2 regions of the Kitasatospora sp. NPDC030952 genome follow, and region 2 is predicted to be linked to the other one. Evidence: predicted binding sites of a transcription regulator. Region 2 holds the regulator's gene; the other holds the start of a gene.
What was found. Region 2 encodes HrcA, which represses chaperone genes, less so after heat shock. Its sites were predicted from a motif close to TTNGCACTCNGNNNNNCNGAGTGCNAA; they were not measured.
Positions count from the first base shown of each region.

Region 1: a site for HrcA is predicted at 1,974-2,000, ahead of groL (chaperonin GroEL). Genes of this name have one in related genera too.

Region 1 covers NZ_JBVIFM010000009.1:7,743-11,153, forward strand. Annotated here, with positions in the region: gene thrC (threonine synthase) at 1-771, shown strand, start outside; gene ACZ47G_RS17440 (MoaD/ThiS family protein) at 799-1,077, shown strand; gene ACZ47G_RS17445 (cold-shock protein) at 1,629-1,832, shown strand; gene groL (chaperonin GroEL) at 2,157-3,411, shown strand, end outside.
Region 2 covers NZ_JBVIFM010000005.1:282,689-286,099, forward strand. Annotated here, with positions in the region: gene ACZ47G_RS13010 (16S rRNA (uracil(1498)-N(3))-methyltransferase) at 1-7, opposite strand, end outside; gene dnaJ (molecular chaperone DnaJ) at 86-1,225, opposite strand; gene hrcA (heat-inducible transcriptional repressor HrcA) at 1,301-2,335, opposite strand; gene htpX (zinc metalloprotease HtpX) at 2,602-3,411, shown strand, end outside.

The sequences.
Region 1 (3,411 bases), on a different contig from region 2:
CCGCACGACCTGGAGCAGGGCAAGGTCGTGATGGCCGGGGTGTACGGCGGCGAGCTGGTCGGCATCGAGGGCAACTACGACGACGTGAACCGCTTCTGCTCGGAGCTGATCGGGGACCAGGCCGGCGAGGGCTGGGGCTTCGTGAACGTCAATCTGCGGCCGTACTACGGCGAGGGCTCCAAGACGCTGGCGTACGAGATCTGCGAGCAGCTCGGCTGGCGGCTGCCGGAGCAGATCGTCATCCCGATCGCCTCGGGCTCCCAGCTGACGAAGATCGACAAGGGGCTGCAGGAGCTGATCAAGCTGGGCCTGGTCGAGGACCGGCCGTACCGGATCTTCGGCGCCCAGGCGGAGGGCTGCTCGCCGGTGTCGGCGGCCTTCAAGGCCGGGCGGGACGTGATCAAGCCGGTGAAGCCGGACACCATCGCCAAGTCGCTGGCGATCGGCAACCCGGCGGACGGCCCGTACGTGCTGGACATCGCCCGCCGCACCGGCGGTGCGGTCGAGGACGTCACGGACGCGGAGGTGGTGGCGGCGATCCGGCTGCTGGCCCGCACCGAGGGGATCTTCGCCGAGACCGCGGGCGGGGTGACCGTCGGCGTGCTGAAGAAGCTGGTCGAGACCGGTCAGCTGGATCCGGCCAAGGAGACCGTCGCGATCAACACCGGCGACGGCCTGAAGACGCTGGACGCCGTCTCCGAGGCCGGGATGACCGCCGTGATCCGCCCGACCCTGGACGCCTTCCGCGCCGCCGGCCTCGCGTCCGCCTGAACCGCCCCCCACCCCGCAAGGAGAGTCATGAGCGCCAACGTCCGCATCCCCACCATCCTGCGCACCTACACCGGCGGCGCGGCCGAGGTCACCGCCGAGGGGGCCACCCTGGCCGAGGTCATCGCCGACCTGGAGCGCAACCACGCCGGCATCTCGGCCCGGATCCTGGACGACACCGGCAAGCTGCGCCGTTTCGTCAACGTGTACGTGAACGACGACGACGTGCGCTTCGCCGAGGGCCTGGCGACCGAGATCAAGGACGGTGCCGGCGTCTCGATCATTCCGGCGGTGGCCGGCGGCTGCTGAGCCGCCCCGCCCTTTTCCGCGCCGCCCGCACGTACGGAATTCGATTCCCCGTATGTGCGGGCGGTCGCGCGTATTTCGGCGGGAATATTCCGGGTCGAGTCGGAGTAGAGTGTGGCTCTGCTGGGAACAGGGCTCCGCTCCCGGCGGACGGGGTGCGTCGCCGGAGGTCGTCCGGCCGCTGAGACCGGCCTGGGTGCCGGGTCGGGAAACATGTCAGGCAGATGTCAGAATTCCTGCAGGCATTTGAGTAATTCGTCCGCTATGTCCGGCGTGCAATGCCGATTTCCTCCCGGTTTGTTCGCTCTTGTCTCTTGGCAGGGCTACGGAATTCCCGGTGGTTGACCCTGTTGCAGAGGGCGTCGGTCCGGATACATTCAGCGGCGGTCGACGTAATCACCCGCTCACGGAAGCCGTCCGGCGCCCCCGTGCGGAGGGTTGCGGCGTGCACGGCTGCGCTCAGGGGGGGTTCCCCGGGCCGGCCTTCAAAACCAGACCCGGGCCCGCTACCTGCGGGCCCGTGAAGGGCCAGCACAGCACAAGGGGAGTTCGGAATGGCTCAGGGCACCGTCAAGTGGTTCAACGCGGAGAAGGGCTACGGCTTCATCGCGGTCGACGGTGGTGCGGACGTCTTCGTCCACTACAGCGCGATCCAGATGGACGGCTACCGCACCCTCGAGGAGGGCCAGCGGGTCGAGTTCGAGATCTCCCAGGGACAGAAGGGCCCGCAGGCGGACATGGTCCGCGCGGCGGTCTGACCCCTTCCGACTCCAGGAGCTCGGCACGGCCCACTACTGGTGGACCTCCTGCTTCTCGACGGGCCCGTACGACACACGTCGTACGGGCCCGTTCGCGTACCCGCGCCGGCCCGGACGACGGCTCGCGGGTTGTGGATTGGGCTTGCACTCGACCACCCGGAGTGCTAATCATTGGCGTTAGCACTCACAGTGTGAGAGTGACAGCGGACCGGGTCGGTGAGGCCCCCGGGGGCGGTAGGGGAATGGACCTCCGCACACCAGGGCCGTCCGTCGCGGGCACCCCTTGGTCCGAGCAGTCGACCGTGTCCCGGAGGACCACTTCTGATGGCCAAGATCATCGCCTTTGATGAGGAAGCTCGCCGCGGCCTTGAGCGTGGCATGAACCAGCTCGCCGACGCGGTGAAGGTCACGCTCGGCCCCAAGGGTCGCAACGTCGTGCTGGAGAAGAAGTGGGGCGCCCCCACGATCACCAACGACGGTGTCTCCATCGCCAAGGAGATCGAGCTCGAGGACCCCTACGAGAAGATCGGCGCGGAGCTCGTCAAGGAGGTCGCCAAGAAGACCGACGACGTCGCGGGTGACGGCACCACCACCGCCACCGTGCTCGCCCAGGCCCTGGTTCGCGAGGGTCTGCGCAACGTCGCCGCCGGCGCCAACCCGATGGCCCTGAAGCGCGGCATCGAGAAGGCCGTCGCGGCCGTCTCGGACCAGCTGCTGGCCCAGGCCACCGACGTGGAGACCAAGGAGCAGATCGCCTCCACCGCCTCCATCTCCGCCGCCGACACCCAGATCGGCGAGCTCATCGCCGAGGCGATGGACAAGGTCGGCAAGGAAGGCGTCATCACCGTCGAGGAGAGCAACACCTTCGGTCTGGAGCTCGAGCTCACCGAGGGCATGCGCTTCGACAAGGGCTACATCTCCGCCTACTTCGCCACCGACCTGGAGCGGATGGAGGCGACCTTCGAGGACCCGTACATCCTCATCGCCAACTCCAAGATCGGCGGCATCAAGGACCTGCTCCCGCTGCTGGAGAAGGTCATGCAGAGCGGCAAGCCGCTCGTCATCATCGCCGAGGACGTCGAGGGCGAGGCCCTGTCGACCCTGATCGTCAACAAGATCAAGGGCGTCTTCAAGTCCGTCGCCGTCAAGGCCCCGGGCTTCGGCGACCGCCGCAAGGCCATGCTCGGCGACATCGCCGTCCTCACCGGCGGCACCGTGATCTCCGAGGAGGTCGGCCTCAAGCTGGAGAACGCCGGTCTGGACCTCCTGGGTGGCGCCCGCAAGGTCGTCATCACCAAGGACGAGACCACGATCGTCGACGGTGCCGGTGACAGCGAGCAGGTCGCGGGCCGCGTGAACCAGATCCGCGCCGAGATCGAGAACAGCGACTCGGACTACGACCGCGAGAAGCTCCAGGAGCGCCTCGCCAAGCTGGCCGGCGGCGTGGCCGTCATCAAGGCCGGCGCGGCCACCGAGGTGGAGCTCAAGGAGCGCAAGCACCGCATCGAGGACGCCGTCCGCAACGCCAAGGCCGCCGTCGAGGAGGGCATCGTCGCCGGTGGTGGCGTCGCCCTGCTGC
Region 2 (3,411 bases):
CGGTCATGACGGGAACCTCCGGGGTTGGAACGGAACACACGGAAGGGGTGCCGGGGACCAGCCCCCGGCACCCCTCCGCTGACGACTACCGGCCGTTGAAGGCGTCCTTCAGGCGCGAGAACAGGCCCTGCTGGCCCGGCGCGAACTGGCCGGACGGCCGCTCCTCGCCGCGCAGCACGGCGAGCCGGCGCAGCAGCTCCTCCTGCTCGGCGTCGAGCTTGCCGGGCGTCTGCACCTCGACGTGCACTATCAGGTCGCCCCGGCCGCCGCCGCGCAGGTGGGTGATGCCCCGCCCGTGCAGCGGGATCGACTGGCCGGACTGGGTGCCGGGCCGGATGTCGACCTCCTCCAGCCCGTCCAGGGTCTGCAGCGGCACCTGGGTGCCGAGCGCGGCGGCCGTCATCGGGATGGTGACGGTGCAGTGCAGGTCGTCCCCGCGCCGCTGGAAGACCGTGTGGGTGGTCTCGGCGATCTCGACGTACAGGTCGCCGGCCGGGCCGCCGCCGGGGCCGACCTCGCCCTCGCCGGCCAGCTGGATCCGGGTGCCGTTGTCCACACCGGCCGGGATCTTGACCGTCAGGGTGCGGCGGGCCCGCACCCGGCCGTCGCCGGCGCACTCGGGGCACGGGGTCGGCACGACGGTGCCGAAGCCCTGGCACTGCGGGCACGGGCGGGAGGTCATGACCTGCCCCAGGAAGGAGCGGGTCACCTGGGAGACCTCGCCCTTGCCGCGGCACATGTCGCAGGTCTGCGCGGAGGTGCCGGGGGCCGCGCCCTCGCCGCTGCAGGTGGTGCAGGTGACGGCGGTGTCGACCTGGAGTTCCTTGGTGGTGCCGAAGGCGGCCTCCTCCAGGGTGATCTCCAGCCGGATCATGGCGTCCTGGCCGCGGCGGGTGCGCGAGCGCGGGCCGCGCTGGCCGGCCGCGGCGCCGAAGAAGGCGTCCATGATGTCGGAGAAGCCGAAGCCCGCCGCGCCGGCGCCGAAACCGCCCGCGCCACCGCCGCCGGGCGACAGCGGGTCGCCGCCGAGGTCGTAGACCTGGCGCTTCTGCGGGTCGGAGAGCACCTCGTAGGCGGCGTTGATCTCCTTGAACCGCTCCTGCGTCTTCGGGTCCGGGTTGACGTCCGGGTGCAGTTCGCGTGCGAGGCGCCGGAACGCCTTCTTGATCTCGTCCTGCCCCGCATCCCGTCGGACGCCGAGTACCGCGTAGTAGTCCGTGGCCACCAAATGCTCCGCTTGTTCCGCCTGTAGAAGTGCGACTGGGACACCGCCGCCGGGTTTTCCGACGGCGGCTGCTTGCTACGACTCGGCCAGGATCTGACCCACGTACCGTGCCACCGCTCGCACCGCCCCCATTGTGCCCGGGTAGTCCATCCGGGTCGGACCGATCACACCCAGTTTGGCCACGCTCTCGTCGCCCGAACCGTAGCCGACCGAGACGACCGAGGTGGAATTCAGCCCCTCGTACGCGTTCTCCCGCCCGATCCGGACCGTCATCGCGGCGTCCGTGGTCTCACCCAGGAGGCGGAGCAGGACGACCTGCTCCTCCAGGGCCTCCAGCACCGGCTGGATGGTGAGCGGGAAGTCGTGTCCGAAGCGGGTCAGGTTGGCCGTGCCGGCCAGCATGATCCGCTCCTCGTTCTGTTCGGCGAGCGCCTCGAACAGCGTCGCCAGGACGGTGCTGACGGTCGGCCGGTCGACCTGTTCGAAGGCCGCCGGGAGTTCCTCCAGCAGCCCGGGGACGTCCGGCAGCCGCTGGCCGGCCGCCCGCGCGTTGATCCGCGCGCGCAGGTCCGCCAGGACCGTCTCGCCGACCGTGCCCGGGCAGTCGACCATCCGCTGCTCGACCCGGCCGGTGTTGGTGATCAGCACCAGCATCACCTTGGCCGGGGCCAGCGCCACCAGTTCGATGTGCCGGACGGTGGAGCGGGTGAGCGAGGGGTACTGCACCACCGCGACCTGCCGGGTCAGCTGCGCGAGCAGCCGCACCGTGCGGGTGACCACGTCGTCCAGGTCGACGGCGCCGTCCAGGAAGTGCCGGATCGCCCGGCGCTCCGGGGAGCTCATCGGCTTGATCTCGGCGAGCTTGTCGACGAACAGCCGGTAGCCCTTGTCGGTGGGGATCCGCCCGGCGCTGGTGTGCGGCTGGTGGATGTACCCCTCCTCCTCCAGCGCCGCCATGTCGTTGCGCACCGTGGCCGGGGACACCCCGAGGTTGTGCCGTTCCACCAGGGCCTTGGAGCCGACCGGCTCCTCCGTCCCGACGTAGTCCTGGACGATCGCGCGCAGCACGGCGAGCTTGCGGTCGTCCAGCTGGCGGACCTCACCGGCCATGGGGCACGCACCTCCGTCTTCGCACGTTGTCGGTCTGTGATGCTGCGAGCCGCTCCGAGAAGGGCCCCGACCCTGGCACTCTGCACACCCGAGTGCCAAAACCGTACCTGCCAGTGTACGGCCCGGGTCCTACCGCAGGAACGGCCCGGCCGGGGTGATCCTGCCCGCAGTTCCGGACGGCCGCGCGACACTCCGCGTGCGCGGGTGGTGCTCCGGGGCCGTCCGGGTGGCAGCATCGAAAGCGACGGCGAACGGAGGAGCAAGCAATGTCGAGCTCGGGCCAGCACACCCGTTTCGCGCCCGACCGCGGCCTGACCGGCCGCATGGTCGCGACGATGTTCGTGATCGGGCTGCTGTACGTCGGTTTCACGGGCCTGCTGATCGCGCTGCTGCGCGGGGCCTGGCCGCTGATCGTGCTGATCTCCGGCGGGCTGTTCGTGGCCCAGTTCTGGTTCAGCGACAAGATCACCGAGCGGGCCATGGGCGCCCACCAGGTGACCGAGGAGCAGTACCCCCAGCTGCACGGCACCATCGACCGGCTCTGCGCCCTGGCCGACATGCCCAAGCCCCGCGTGGCGGTCGCCGACAACGACATGCCGAACGCCTTCGCCACCGGCCGCAACCCGCAGAACGCCGTGGTGTGCGTCACCACCGGCCTGCTGCGCCGGCTCGAACCCGAGGAGCTGGAGGGCGTCCTCGCCCACGAGCTCTCGCACGTCGCCCACCGGGACGTCGCGGTGATGACCATCGCCGGCTTCCTCGGCGTGCTCGCCGGCGCGATGACCCGGATCGCCATGTACGGCGGGTTCATGGGCGGCAACCGCAACAGCAACGACCAGAACGCGGCCATCGCGGCGCTGATCATCCCGCTGGTGTCGATCGTCGTCTACGCGATCAGCTTCCTGCTCACCCGGCTGCTGTCCCGCTACCGCGAACTGGCCGCCGACCGGGCCGCCGCCCAGCTCACCGGCCGGCCCAGCGCGCTGGCCTCGGCCCTCACCAAGGTCACCGGGCAGATCGCGGCCATCCCCACCGAGGACCTGCGCAAGTCGCAGCCCTACAACGCCTTCTACTTC